Regions from separate parts of the Marinomonas vaga genome, predicted to be linked through region 4. Evidence: predicted binding sites of a transcription regulator. Region 4 holds the regulator's gene; each other region holds the start of a gene.

Region 1 (3,500 bases), 180 kb from region 4:
GACGCTTGGCATATAATGCTTGGCCTTTGAAAGACTTAAGAGGTTTTGGTTGTCTAAAAAGTGAGCTTAAAGGCTCGGCAACGAGAACTCAGAACAACATTAACGCTCAAGATGAGACGGTAATAGGATACAAATTATGCGCAGCCATTATTGCGGCGAGTTAACAGCAAAAAACATTTCAGAAGAAGTCACTCTTAGCGGCTGGGTACACCGTCGCCGCGACCATGGTGGTGTTATTTTCTTGGATCTTCGCGATCGTGAAGGTTTGACTCAAGTGGTATTTGATCCAGATCGTGCCGACAGCTTTGCCCTAGCAGACAGCTGCCGTAGTGAATTTGTGGTTCAGATTAAGGGTGTTGTTCGTGCTCGTCCAGAAGGGACAGTTAACCCAAATATGACCACAGGTGAGATTGAGGTTTTGGGTCACGAGCTAGAAATCCTAAACCGAGCGGCAACGCCTCCATTCCAGCTAGACGACCACCAAACAGTAGGTGAAGACATTCGTCTGAAGAATCGTTTCATCGATTTGCGTCGTCCAGAAATTCAACAGAAACTACGTTTCCGTTCAAAAGTAACGTCTGTATTGCGTCGTTACCTAGACGAAAATGGTTTCTTAGACATTGAAACGCCTATTTTGACCCGCGCAACCCCAGAGGGTGCACGTGACTACTTGGTGCCTAGCCGTACTCACCAAGGTAGCTTCTTTGCCTTGCCTCAATCGCCACAGTTGTTTAAGCAGTTGTTGATGGTGTCTGGCTTTGATCGTTACTACCAAATTGCAAAATGTTTCCGTGACGAAGACTTGCGTGCAGATCGTCAGCCTGAATTCACTCAGATTGACTTGGAGACCTCTTTCCTAGGTCAAGAAGACATCATGACCCTAACCGAGGGTATGATTACGAATTTGTTTAAAGAGTTGAAAGATGTGGATTTGGGTACCTTCCCGCGCATGCCTTTCTCTGAAGCAATGGAAAAATACGGTTCTGATAAGCCAGATTTGCGTATTCCACTGACTATTGAGACAGTGTCTGACTTAATGACAGAAGTTGACTTTAAAGTCTTCTCTGGTCCTGCGTCTGATCCTAAAGGTCGTGTTGCAGCATTGAAGGTGCCAGGTGGCAATGCCTTAACTCGTAAGCAGATTGACGAGTACACTAAGTTTGTAGGTATCTACGGTGCGAAAGGTCTGGCTTATATTAAAGTAAACAATAAGTCTGATCTGGAAGAAGGGTTACAGTCTCCAATTGTTAAATTCTTGCCTGTAGAAGTGCGTCAAGCTTTGCTTGATCGTGTGGAAGCGCAAGATGGTGATTTAATCTTCTTTGGTGCTGACCAAACTAGTGTTGTTAACGAAGCGCTAGGTGCGTTGCGTTGTAAGCTAGGTGCTGATCTTGACCTATATACCTGTGAGTGGGCGCCGCTTTGGGTAGTTGACTTCCCAATGTTTGAAGAAACATCTGACGGTGGCATTACAGCTATCCATCACCCATTCACTGCGCCGTCTTGTTCTCCAGAAGAGCTTCAGGCAAACCCGCTGACAGCTCTTTCTCAGGCCTATGACATGGTTCTAAATGGAACCGAGCTAGGTGGTGGCTCTATCCGTATTCACCAAGCAGAAATGCAGCAAGCAGTGTTTAAATTGCTGAATATCTCTGAAGAAGAGCAAGAAGAGAAATTTGGTTTCTTGCTGGATGCGTTGAAGTTTGGTGCGCCGCCACATGGTGGTTTGGCATTTGGCTTGGATCGCTTGGTTATGCTAATGACGGGGTCTGCATCGATTCGTGATGTGATTGCCTTCCCTAAAACGCAAAGTGCTACTTGTCTGTTGACTCAAGCGCCTGGCGAAGTCAGCGATAAACAACTTAAAGAGCTGAGCATTCGTGTTCGTAAGCCAGTTGTTGAGTGATTTAGCGTAAGTTTATAAAAAAAAGGGCCGCATATGTGGCCCTTTTTTGTATCTAGGATTGCATTGCATTACTGGGGCTGGTGAAATATACAGTATCTTAATGGTTAAGTGGTTAGGCTGTGGCTTCTACACGTATATTGGCGATTGACCCAGGTTCTCGGGTGACGGGGTTTGGTGTTATTGATGTAATAAATGGCAAGGCACGTTATGTGAGCAGTGGCTGCATTCGTCTTCCTGATGAAAATTTGCCCATCCGTTTAAAGCGCATTTTTGAGTGTGTCTCCCAAGTGATTGAGGAGTTTTCACCAAAGGAATTTGCCATTGAAGAAGTGTTCTTGGCAAAAAATGCCAATTCTGCGTTAAAGCTTGGGCAAGCCCGTGGCGCAGCGATCGTGGCGGCGGCTATGGCTGATTTGCCTGTTTTTGAATATGCCGCACGGCGCGTGAAGCAGTCTGTCGTGGGTAATGGTAATGCTGATAAGTCACAGGTTCAGGCAATGGTTCAATTGCTAATGTCTTTGGAATCAACGCCCCAGGCTGATGCGGCGGATGCCTTAGCTATTGCCCTATGTCATTCAAATACCCGGACTTCGGATGGTTTGGAATATGGTGTTGGTAAACGCGCCGGACGAACGTCAAAGCGTTGGCAGCAATCTGATTTAAGGAAAGCTTAAAATGATAGGTCGAATTGTTGGGGTGCTGGTTGAGAAGTCCCCTCCTGAATTGTTGGTCGATGTGGCTGGTATAGGCTACGAGGTGACGGCCTCCATGAGTACTATTTATGAATTGCCTCCCATTGGTCAGCAGGTCACCTTGCATACGCACTTTCAAGTTAAGGAAGATGCTCAATCCTTGTATGGCTTCGTCACAAAGGATGAACGAGCATTGTTTCGCATCCTTATTAAGGTCAATGGTGTGGGGCCTAAAATGGCTTTGGCCATATTATCTAGTATGTCTCCGTCTGAGCTCATTGAAGCTGTCCAGGAGTCCCAAATCACCTCATTAACTAAAATACCGGGTGTGGGTAAGAAGACTGCCGAGCGTTTGGTTGTGGAGTTACGTGATAAACTTGGTGCCGCGGCAAAACAAGACTTGTTTACTACGAAGGCTGTGGTGCAGCAGGTGACAACAGATCCTAGGCAGGAAGCAGAGTCAGCCTTGGTGGCGTTAGGCTATAAGCCACAAGAAGCCGCACGGGTGATTGCTAAGTTGCCTAAAGATGACTCCGACAGTGAGTCTCTAATTAAAGCGGCATTAAAGAGTACGTTGAGATAAAACAAATATGATAGAGCATGACCGTATAATCTCTCCTCAAATTAAGGGTACTGAAGGACAGGTTGATCGGGCGATACGCCCCCAATCGTTGCAGGAGTATATTGGACAGCCTGTTGTTAAAGAGCAGATGGATATTTTTATTCAAGCGGCTCGGCAGCGGGGGGAGCCTTTAGATCATTCCTTAATATTTGGTCCTCCAGGCTTGGGTAAAACAACCCTTGCTAACATCATTGCAAATGAAATGGGGGCGGAGATAAAAACCACTTCTGGCCCGGTCTTGGAAAGAGCAGGAGATTTGGCGGCTCTGCTGACGAATCTA
Region 2 (3,500 bases), 360 kb from region 4:
TTGTATACTTGCTGTTTCGAGTAACCATGTTTTTTAGCAACACCGACAATAGTGCCTTTCCCATAGTTATTAGCAAAGAACTCATCCAAGTCACCAATCGTCTTAATGACGGCGAATCGCTTACTGGCTAACTGCAACTCCTTCTCACTCAAATCATCTAAGTGGACCGTTCGGCTTCTCTTAAAGCTACTTACCTTAATGACCTCTTTCCTTTGAATTGCTTCAACTAAATCAGTGATCGCGACTTCTTTGGGTTTCTTAGGCTTAGTACGAATATTCATCAAAAAAGCCGCCCCTCGCACAAGATCAATATGAACGATAAGGGAATCAGCAAGTATTTCAGTACCACCGATGACTACTGGCTCAACATCACCATAGTCATCTTCTGTCAGTTTAATGACTTCAAATTTGTTGATCGGAGCGCATACCTCCATAGGGAGTGCGCCAGCGCTTTGAGTAACCATCATGCTATTACTCATAGAGGCATCACTCATAGAGGCATCACTCATAGAGGCATCACTCATAGAGGCATCACTCCTAGAGACTCAGCACTTCGCTCATATCGAAGGCGTTGGCTCCAGTCCATCTTAAAATCTTTGCACCATAAAGCGTGGCAAAAGAAATGCGCGGACAATTCATCTTCGATACCAACACTGGATGCCACAGCCTTGATGAGTTTTCCTAAACGCATATCAGCATTGAACAAAAGCTCACCGCGAAAAGTATTCAACCAAGTGTCGTAGTAAATCTCTGTCGAGGGACGTAGTTTGTAGTGAAAATACAAAGTGTCTAAGGTTTCACTGTAAACATTCCTAATCTCATCATCTGTAATCAGACAGAACTCATACCCTTTCATGCGAGCGAAAGCTTCTTGAATTAAGAGTTTTTCGATTACACGTTTATTCGAGGCGTGATAACTTGATTTCACAGCCACCGCAAGCCATTTGACGTCTTCAACGCAAGTGTCATCGTTAGAGGCATCTAGCTCCACCAGAAGATCAAAGCTTTGATATGCCCAACTGGAACCTCGAGGAATTTTGGGGTGTTCGATGTCCAGCTTTTGGCAAATCAACATTGAGCTTTCGAGGTCGATGGCCCACTGTTCATAGACGTCAATCACATCGCAGTTGTGAAGAATATTAAGAAAAGCCCATCGTTCATTAACAGACATAAAGTGAATCAAGCGATCAGAGTCTCTGAAATGAGGGACTTTGGATCGGTTACCTGCGGATCGAGTAAAGTCCATCGTACGAATCATAGGGATGTAGGGTATCTCTGAATTAACGAATGATTCGTGATGCTCTGCGTAACGCTTATTTTGATTAACTTGTCTCATTTTCCTGAACCGATTTAAAACTCAATAAATATCAAATTACACGAATTTAAAATCGATTCAATATAGAGCAATTCAGTTTTCTATATATTATGAAAAATTCAGGGAAATATTATAAAACCTCATTAAAAAAGATATCTCAGATTAATTCAAATCCAATAAAAAACATATAAATCAATAGCTTATAAAAAATAGAGAACTGTGTTATTTTGACATAATATATTTTATTACTAATAAAAACCCCCTAAAATATTAGTTTAAAGCTAATATTTTTTAGCTTATTTGAAATATTATAAAAGAAATCTTTAAAATGGCTGACTACAAAAATTCACAATTCTTGCGTAATTTTAAAGGCATCAGATACTGATCATTTAGTAAACAAGCGGTAGGTCAACCCACCCAGAGGTCTACGCTGAGGACAGATGCTCACGCTTCATAGACCATTGAGGCCTGATGCCCTGTGAGGCTGAGAATACGGTGCCCTTTACGGTATAACCTGTCATCCACCAAACAGGAGTAACGCATTCAGGCAGTATTCATCAGCCACGCTCAAACTTACGGACAACCCCAGTTACTACGCCGAAAATCTCTAACTGGGATTCCTCTGTGATCTCAATGGGACGATAGGCTTTGTTTTTCGGACGGAGCAAGACTTGGGGTTTTAATTCAAGGGTTTTGACCGTCATCTCACCATGCAGACATGCAATCACAATGTCCCCATGGCGAGCCGTTAACGAACGATCCACCACCAAGATATCTCCTGAATAATCCCCGCTTCCACCATGGAATCCCCTTGAGCACGAACAAAGAAGGTCGCACTCGGGTGCTGAATACACAGCTCGTTCAAGTCTAACGTACGCTCCACAAAGTCCTGAGCCGGAGACGGAAACCCCGCCGACACCGACTCCACATAGAGCGGAATGTTTAACTTATTGATCGAAAGAAAAGCGGCTGATTCAGCAGAGCCAAGATACGTGACCTTCATAATACGCAAAATCAAATTACTGTATATTTATACAGAATAGTTTTGACAACGGATTGTGACAACAGGTTTTGGGGTTTGTAGGCTCGACACACAAGCCTGTCAACTCGATAGGTCAAGCAGGATCTAAGGTGGAAGGAAGTACGGATGGGATTGGGGCAAAAAGTCTAAACGTGGCGTATTGTGTGACTGGGGAATACGCATGGGGTCAGTGATCTATTTTCATCTGACCCCATTGTTACGTTCAAGTCTAACGTGCGCCCCACAAAGTCCTGGGCTGGGGACGGAAACCCCGCCGACACCGACTCAACATAGAGTGGAATGTTCAACTTATTGATCGAAAGAAAAGCGGCTGATTCAGCAGAGCCAAGATACGTGACCTTCATAATGCGCAAAACCCAATAACTGTATATCTATACCGTAAAGTTTTGGAAACGGATTGTAACAACAGGGTTTGGTGTTTGCAGGCTCGGCACACAAACCTGCCGACTCGATAGGTCAAGCTGGATCGAGGATTGAAGGAAGTACGGATGGGATTGGGGTGAGAAATTTAAAAATAGCGTAATGTACGTCTGAGGAATACGGATGGGGTTAATGCTCTATTTTCATCTGACCCCAATTATTTTTATTTTGATCCCAATTATTTTTTTAGTTTCGTTCTTATTTATTTTGGATCATTGTTGCAGCTATGCACGTTTCTGGAAAATCCTTTTTGTTTATATCACCGTCAGGATCAATATATTCTATAGAAATAGTACATGATGTAGTTGCAATATTATTTCCGTGTTCATACTTATTATAAATGACAGAGCTATACAGCTTAGAATCTAAAGATTCAATTATTCTAGATTTATCTTTTTCTAAAAGAGCTCCAATATTTTTTATTTTTGCTTGGTTTTTTACGTCGACATAAGGAACAGAAATAAAAATTCTTTTAAGTACAACATCATTACCCCCTGTATTGCTTACCAGAAGTGCTAACTTTTCATTTTCACTTATTATCGTTGCGGCATTTATGTCTGATACTTTGCTATCAAAATAGTTATATATAAAAATTCCTGCTGCAAAAATAATTGATAGAGAGGCTAAAAGGTCTGATATAATACTTATATTATCTTTTAAAAAATAGTTTAATTTCTTCCAACTAACTTTTTTCTTAGTGCTTGGGACTTCTGAAGCATCCAT
Region 3 (3,500 bases), 900 kb from region 4:
TAACAGGGTTGCATCGGTAAAGGCGTCTGGTGGCGTAGTGACCTTGTCCAATACTTCACCCTTGTCACAGTGCAGTGTTTGTCCTTTGTTGACCACGGGAAGCAAGGTTTCGTCTTTTTTACTGGCGGGCATTAATGCTTTCCATCCCATTTGCTGAACACTCACTCCTGTCGCTGAGAAGTGTCCTCCCTCTATCTCTAAAATAATCTTGGTCGCTAAATACTCATAGTGAGGCATGAATTGAATCAAATACTGACGTGCCACCAATTCAAAGATTTTCTTCTCATCTTGATTGAGCTTGTCGTAACCGTTTAGCTGTGTGGTTGGGATGATGGCATGGTGAGCGCCCACTTGCTTGTCGTTCCAGGCTTTTGATTTTTGACGGCTGTTGGCTTGAGTCGCCGCTTGCTGATATGGCAACGGTAGGGCTTGGAGCTTACTGACAATGTGTGGTGCTTGAGCAAACTGTTCCGTTGGTAAATAACGGCAATCAGATCTTGGGTAAGTGATCATCTGATGTCGCTCGTACAGTGACTGACAGGTATCTAGTACCTTTTGAGCCGACATGGAGAAGGCTTTGGCGGCATCGATCTGCAAGGCGCTTAGATTGTAAGGCAGTGGCGGTGCTTGTTTTTTTAGGGCGCTCTGATAGTCGCTTACCAGCGCAGGTTTATCGGTAATGCGCTGTGCCACATTCTCTGCAAGAGGGCGGCTGAGCACTCTGCCTTCACTGTCTTGGTAGGGCTGGCAAGCCTCACTGGGGAGCCATTTAGCAGTAAACGGCACAGATGCCCCTTGAATGTGGGCAAGCACTTGGTAATAGGCTGTCGGAACAAAGTTTTCCCGATCTAAATCTCGGCGCACCACGAGCCCCAATACAGGGGTTTGTACTCGGCCAACAGACAATACCCCCTGATAACCCGCTTGGCGGCCTTTTACCGTGTAAGCTCGAGTGAGATTAATGCCATACAGCCAATCTGCTCGAGAACGAGCCAAAGCGGACCGAGACAGGGGGGCAAACTCTTTGTTTGAGCGTAAGGTGTTGAGGGCTTTTTTCACCGCGCTGGTCGTCAAATCGCTTATCAAAAGGCGTTGAGTGGATTCAAGTTTGTACTTGGGCACCTTGGCATAGTGCAACACTTCGTCCACCAGCAATTGGCCTTCTCGATCTGGGTCCCCTGCGTGAACGATCTGAGTGGCCTCTTTAAGAAGCTTTCGCACCACACTGAGTTGTTTTTTTGTCCCTGATTTGGCTTTCCATTGCCATTCGCTGGGGATGATGGGGAGATGGTCTAAATTCCACTGTTTGTAACGATCTGAATAATCTTGCGGCTCCGCTAATTCCAGTAGATGGCCGATGCACCAGGTCACACAGTCACCATTTGGTAGTTGAATATAACCGTCGTGTTTTTTTTGCGGGGTAGGAAGTCCGGCAGCAATAGCACGAGCCAAACTGGGCTTTTCAGCGATGTATAAAATCATAAACAGCGAGCAAGATGGATACCGATAAAGTTATGGTTATTTATACAGTAATTGTGGTGTTTGTGTCTAATTTAAGAGCGCAGTATTGGGGAGTAAGATTGAAAAATAAGAACGCCCAAGCGAGTAGTGGCTACTTGCTCGGGCTGGGTTGTTTGAGGTTATTTCAATATTGGAACAACTAATACCGGGATTCGGCTGTGGTGAACAACTTTGTTCGCAGTGGAGCCGATGACCATTTGACCAATTTTGCTGTGGGTGCGGCTGTTCATTACGATCATGTCGGCACCGACTTTTTCCGCTGTTTTTTCAATCGCTTCCGCAGGGATCCCACTGACAACTTCCAGTTGCGGTTCGCTGCCTAGGTCACGCATGTCCTCTGGGTGTGACTGGGTGAACTCCTCTAGAAAAGCTTTCATTCGCTCACGAATAGAGTGGATTGCTTCTTCGCGCATGGTCTTCACTGTCTGCTCAGACATGTAGTTGTAGATCATATTAGAAGCTTGCGCGCTGATGGGCTCCAGAGCGTGCATGATGATCACTTTTGCTTGGTTAGCGATGGCTAGGTTCATCACCATTTCCATGGCCTGAGTTGTTTTGGGCTCTAGGTCACAGGCGTATAAGATGGTTTCAATTTTAGGTAGCATCGTGAATCTCCTTTCGGGCTTGCTATAGGTTTGACTCTAGTCCTTTTTGAATAAAACGAGCTGACCTATATCAAGCTACTGACTCGAGAGATAAGAATTCTGAATGTTTATGGCCTCATGTTGACTGGAGACAAAGCCAAACGCTGTGACGCATAAAATCACGGTGACAAATGCAAGGGTCGGCCACTTTGATGTGGATACAGGTTTGTTGGTTGGGCGAGTGAAAATCTTAGACATAATCAAAGCCTCCTATCGTTTATTTGGTTTAAATGATAATCAATATCATTTATTGAGTCTATAGTTTTGTTTTAATTGCATTGGTCGGCATAGGGGGTTGGATGTGATATTCTGTGCGCCTATTTTTAACGACACAAAGAGATTGAACTATGTCTGAATTGTCCTTCGCGACGAATGAAGCAAAAATTGCTTACGGTATCGGTCGTCAGATCGGTGATCAACTACGTGGCAGCGATCTAGGTGAGCTGTCTCTAGACCACCTTTTCGCAGCGATCAAAGATGCTCTAAATGAGCAGCCAATGGCGGTTCCAGCAGCTGAGTTGGAAGCAGCATTCGCAGAGCTTCAAGAAAAAATGGAAGCGAAATCTAAAGCTGCAGCAGCAGAAACAGTTGCCGCTGGCGAAGCTTTCCTAGCCGAAAACAAAGCTCGTGAAGGCGTTCAAGTGACTGAGTCTGGTCTTCAGTATGAAGTTTTGGAAGAAGGTACAGGCAACCAGCCAGTAGCGTCTTCTACTGTACGTGTTCATTACGAAGGTCGTCTAGTAGACGGTCAAGTATTTGACAGCTCTATTCAACGTGGCGAGCCAATTGAATTCCCTCTATCTGGCGTTATCGCTGGTTGGACTGAAGGTGTTCAATTGATGAAAGAAGGCGCGAAATACCGCTTTGCAATCCCTGCAGAGCTTGCTTACGGTGCACAAGGTGCAGGCGCTTTGATTCAGCCTCACTCTGTATTGGTATTTGATGTGGAACTTATTGCGATCCTATAATCGCTTTATGTGAAACGAAAAAAGGAGCCTGTGGGCTCCTTTTTTGTGTCGGTAACTTATGGTCTAGAAATGAATTAGACTTTGCGTGTCATTTTGATGTGAGGTTTGCCTGCCTCCATAAAGATCAGGCCATCACTCTCGAATCCGTGGGCGTGATAGAAGGGCTGAACATCTACCATGGCGTGTAAGAAGACTTCGTCTAAAGACAGTTCCCGGGCCACTTGGATAGCTTTGCGCAGCAGTAATTTACCGTAGCCTTGCTGGCGGTAGCTTGGCAGGACGGCAAGGCGACCGATTTGCCCGTCTTCAGTAAGTCGACAAACCCCCACCGGCACCGCTGTGGTACCAAAGGCCACGAAGTGGGTGG
Region 4 (3,500 bases):
TTGTCCCAGAGCTGCATACGCAGCGTATGGGCGGCTAAGATGGGGGAACCACCCAGCTCTACATCTTGTTCAAGGCCTTGGCCCACTAAAACAAGCCATCGGGCATTAGGGGGATAGGTCTGATCATCAATAGCGGAATAGAGCTTCCAAAGCTCCACACAGGCTTCAAGACGCCCTAAGATGACACCTAAGATTGGCAGCCAATTTTCAGCGGTTTCCTCCGTGATCCCCATGCCTTCATTTTGCTTTACCTTTTTACATTCATCCTGAATGGTTTCAATCTGCTTGTAGAGCTTTTGGTAAGACATAGTAAGGCTGTATGCCAGCTGGCGTAATTCATCAGGGATAACACCAAATTCAAAACGGTGCTGACGCGTATCTTCGTCCAATCCCAACCCTTGGATAAAGGGTGCGATCCCCTGCTGCACGTACTGTACAAAGTTGATCGTGCTTTGTATTTGCTGGGGGATTTTTAATAAGATCTGCCCCGACAAACTGACTTCGTCCGTTAGTTCCTGACGGAAATTTATAAGGTTTTTGTCTAGCTGCTTAAGCCAACTGATACTTTGTTGCAGACGCACTTCATGTCTAAAGTGACCTATGGCCTTGTCAGGTAGATGATGTCCTTCATCAAATACATAGATGGTTTCTTTGGGGTCTGAAAGAATGGCACCGCCACCCAATGATAAATCCGCTAACACCAAATCATGGTTAGCCACTATGACATCTGCAATTTCTAGTTCACCTCGGGCCTTAAAAAATGGACAGGCGGAGAAGTTAGCACAATTACGATTTGTACATTGTTGATGATCAGTGGTGAGACGACGCCAATCATTCTCACGAATGATGCCTTCCCAATTATCTTTGTCTCCATCCCACTCACCGTCGCGAAGCTTATCATCCATTTCCTGATACAGGGTGATATTGACATCATCCGCCGCCAGATGTTGTTCAAACAGGCCTGCGAACATATCCTCTGTGGATTGCTCTTCAGCACCCAGAAAGCTCTCAAGGTTGTTTAAGCACAGGTAACGACCACGACCTTTAGCGAGGGTATATCGGAAACTATAATCCGTATGCTCAAGAAGACTTGGCAGCTCTTTATGTAAGATTTGCTCCTGTAAGGCAACTGTCGCAGTAGAGATAATTAGCTTAAGACCCTTATCCTTCACAATCGGAATCGTTGAAAGACAGTAAGACAAGGTCTTACCTGTACCGGTGCCAGCCTCGACCACAGCCACATGCTTTTCACCTAGCCGCTCACCTTCGGTGCCCTGTTTTATATTGCCAAGGGTCCGAGCAATGGTCGCGATCATATGACGCTGTCCCACACGGGCCTTGTGGCCTTTTGCCTCTAGATAATCTCGGTAGGCTTGCTGAATTTGATTCTTTATCTTGTCTGAAAGCATTTAATTAGTTGAGCTATAGATGATTAGCTGTATATAATAACAGTAACTGTATAAACAAACAGATGCCATATGATTAAATTAACAAAAAGACAGTCTGATGTCCTAGAGACGATTCGCGAATTCATTAATGAAACTGGCTTTCCGCCAACTCGAGCTGAAATCGCAGCACGACTTGGCTTTAAGTCACCCAATGCAGCCGAAGAACATTTAAAAGCCCTAAGTAAAAAAGGCGCTATTGAAATGCTATCTGGTGCTTCACGTGGCATTCGCTTAATTGAACAACCTGCCGAAAGTGCAAACGATGAAGACGGCACTCTACCCATCGTTGGTCAAGTGGCAGCAGGATACCCTATTCTGGCACAAGAGAATATTGATTCACGCATCAAGGTCCCCTCCGACATGTTTTCTCCTAAAGCCGACTACCTGCTTTCGGTAAATGGCATGAGCATGAAAGATGTTGGCATTTATGATGGCGACCTACTCGCTGTGCACAAAACCACCACTGTGCGTAATGGTCAAATTGTTGTCGCTCGAATCGGTGACGAAGTAACAGTAAAACGCTTCCAACAAAAGGGCAGCGAAGTCAGACTTCAGCCCGAAAATGAAGCATTTAATGACATAGTCGTTGATCTTGAAAGCGAAGAATTTGTCATTGAAGGTCTATCAGTGGGTGTTATTCGACGTGGGATCTAGTCCCCAAAAGCAAAAAAGGTTGCTTTATTTAAGCAACCATTTTTGTTTTAGATAGACAACACAGAACATCAGTGAAGAATACGAGGCATAAACTCTTCATCATGGGCATCATGCCCTTCTCCTGAATCGAAATCCTCTGAATACACGTAGTCAATGCCCGCATGGAACATACACTTAGCCAATTCAAAATAACGATCTTTTAAGAATGCCTTGGTGTCATCTGAGATTTTAAGGGTTGCAAGGGGCGTCTTATCGTCCTCATCCTCGCTTGCAGGACGGAGCACAATGTCTCCATTTTCTAATTCAACAATTTCTAAATACGTATCTTTCATTCTTAATATTCTGCGGAATCTTCACGAAACCGCAGTACAATGTCCACCAGTGAATTGAGGATGTGTTTTGTCGCTGCACCAGAGTCTGACCCCTTACCAATCAGGTCAGATCCAGAATTAGCCGATACGGCACCCACATTCGGGGTACACTCAAGGGCAGCCACATAGCCAGAGTAAAGCTGAGACAGCCATGACTGACGATTTTCTTGTAGCAGCTGTAGCTCTTGTAGAGCTGGCACGATAACACCTTTAGTCGCCGCAAGCTGGACCATGGCTGTCACAGACAACTCGCCCTTCAAGCTATACACAGATTGAATTTCCTGAAGTAAGCCATTCAGGGCACTGCGAAGCTGAAATAAGGCAGAGTTTTCAAAGCTAGAAGCAAGCCAACTGTCTTCCCCTTGCTGGCTTTGGCTCAATAGACGCCTCGCGGCATCAAGACGTTGATTCGTTGAACTTGCTAAGCTGGATCCACTCATTTTTTCTTCCCTGGTTGAACATCCCATTTACCATTGACATAGAAAGCTTTCCAGCCCGTAGGCTTGCCTTCTACTTCAGTCATAATGTACTGCTCTTTCGTTTTGCGACTGTAACGAATAACAGTAGGATTTCCCTCTTCATCCTGAAGGGGAGCTTTATCAAAGTAATGATACTTAGGATCAATCTGATCCATGTAAGGCTTAAGCTCTTTCACCAAAGGCGGACGAGTCTCACGCTTACGAGGGAACTGACTCGCAGCCAAGAACAGACCCGTTGCTCCGTCACGGAGCACATAGTGATCCTCAACCTTTTGACAAGGAAGATCCGGCATAGACACAGGGTCCATTTTTGGCGGTGCCACTTCGCCATTTTTAAGAAGCTTACGGGTATTTTTACAAGCCTCATTGGTACAGCCAAAGTATTTACCGAAACGCCCCGTTTTAAGCTGCATTTCAGAGCCACACTTATCACATTCAATAACCGGGCCATCGTAACCTTTAAGCTTAAACACCCCTTCCTCAACCTCGTAACCAGGGCAGGATGGGTTATTACCACATACGTGCAGCTTGCGGTGTTCATCCACTAA

What was found. The regulator LexA, encoded in region 4, represses DNA repair genes until DNA is damaged. The targets are predictions, from matches to a motif close to TACTGTNTANNTANACAGTA.
Region 1: the regulator LexA is predicted to act here: its motif matches at 1,982-2,001, upstream of ruvC (crossover junction endodeoxyribonuclease RuvC).
Region 2: the regulator LexA is predicted to act here: its motif matches at 2,336-2,355, upstream of ACZ5DR_RS12890 (S24 family peptidase).
Region 3: the regulator LexA is predicted to act here: its motif matches at 1,513-1,532, upstream of ACZ5DR_RS10390 (DNA topoisomerase III).

The regions. Positions count from the first base shown of each region.
Region 1 covers NZ_AP043903.1:3,289,258-3,292,757, reverse strand. Annotated here, with positions in the region: gene aspS (aspartate--tRNA ligase) at 137-1,906, shown strand; gene ruvC (crossover junction endodeoxyribonuclease RuvC) at 2,026-2,580, shown strand; gene ruvA (Holliday junction branch migration protein RuvA) at 2,582-3,181, shown strand; gene ruvB (Holliday junction branch migration DNA helicase RuvB) at 3,189-3,500, shown strand, end outside.
Region 2 covers NZ_AP043903.1:2,748,558-2,752,057, reverse strand. Annotated here, with positions in the region: gene ACZ5DR_RS12910 (Mu transposase C-terminal domain-containing protein) at 1-524, opposite strand, end outside; gene ACZ5DR_RS12905 (TnsA endonuclease N-terminal domain-containing protein) at 521-1,336, opposite strand; gene ACZ5DR_RS12900 (DUF4113 domain-containing protein) at 1,741-1,836, opposite strand; gene ACZ5DR_RS12895 (S24 family peptidase) at 1,873-2,079, opposite strand; gene ACZ5DR_RS12890 (S24 family peptidase) at 2,064-2,318, opposite strand; gene ACZ5DR_RS12885 (hypothetical protein) at 2,976-3,500, opposite strand.
Region 3 covers NZ_AP043903.1:2,210,764-2,214,263, forward strand. Annotated here, with positions in the region: gene ACZ5DR_RS10390 (DNA topoisomerase III) at 1-1,482, opposite strand, end outside; gene ACZ5DR_RS10395 (universal stress protein) at 1,641-2,126, opposite strand; gene ACZ5DR_RS10400 (hypothetical protein) at 2,202-2,363, opposite strand; gene ACZ5DR_RS10405 (FKBP-type peptidyl-prolyl cis-trans isomerase) at 2,513-3,133, shown strand; gene ACZ5DR_RS10410 (GNAT family N-acetyltransferase) at 3,208-3,500, opposite strand, start outside.
Region 4 covers NZ_AP043903.1:3,111,811-3,115,310, forward strand. Annotated here, with positions in the region: gene dinG (ATP-dependent DNA helicase DinG) at 1-1,409, opposite strand, end outside; gene lexA (transcriptional repressor LexA) at 1,479-2,102, shown strand; gene ACZ5DR_RS14555 (hypothetical protein) at 2,171-2,434, opposite strand; gene ACZ5DR_RS14560 (DUF6586 family protein) at 2,437-2,913, opposite strand; gene topA (type I DNA topoisomerase) at 2,910-3,500, opposite strand, start outside.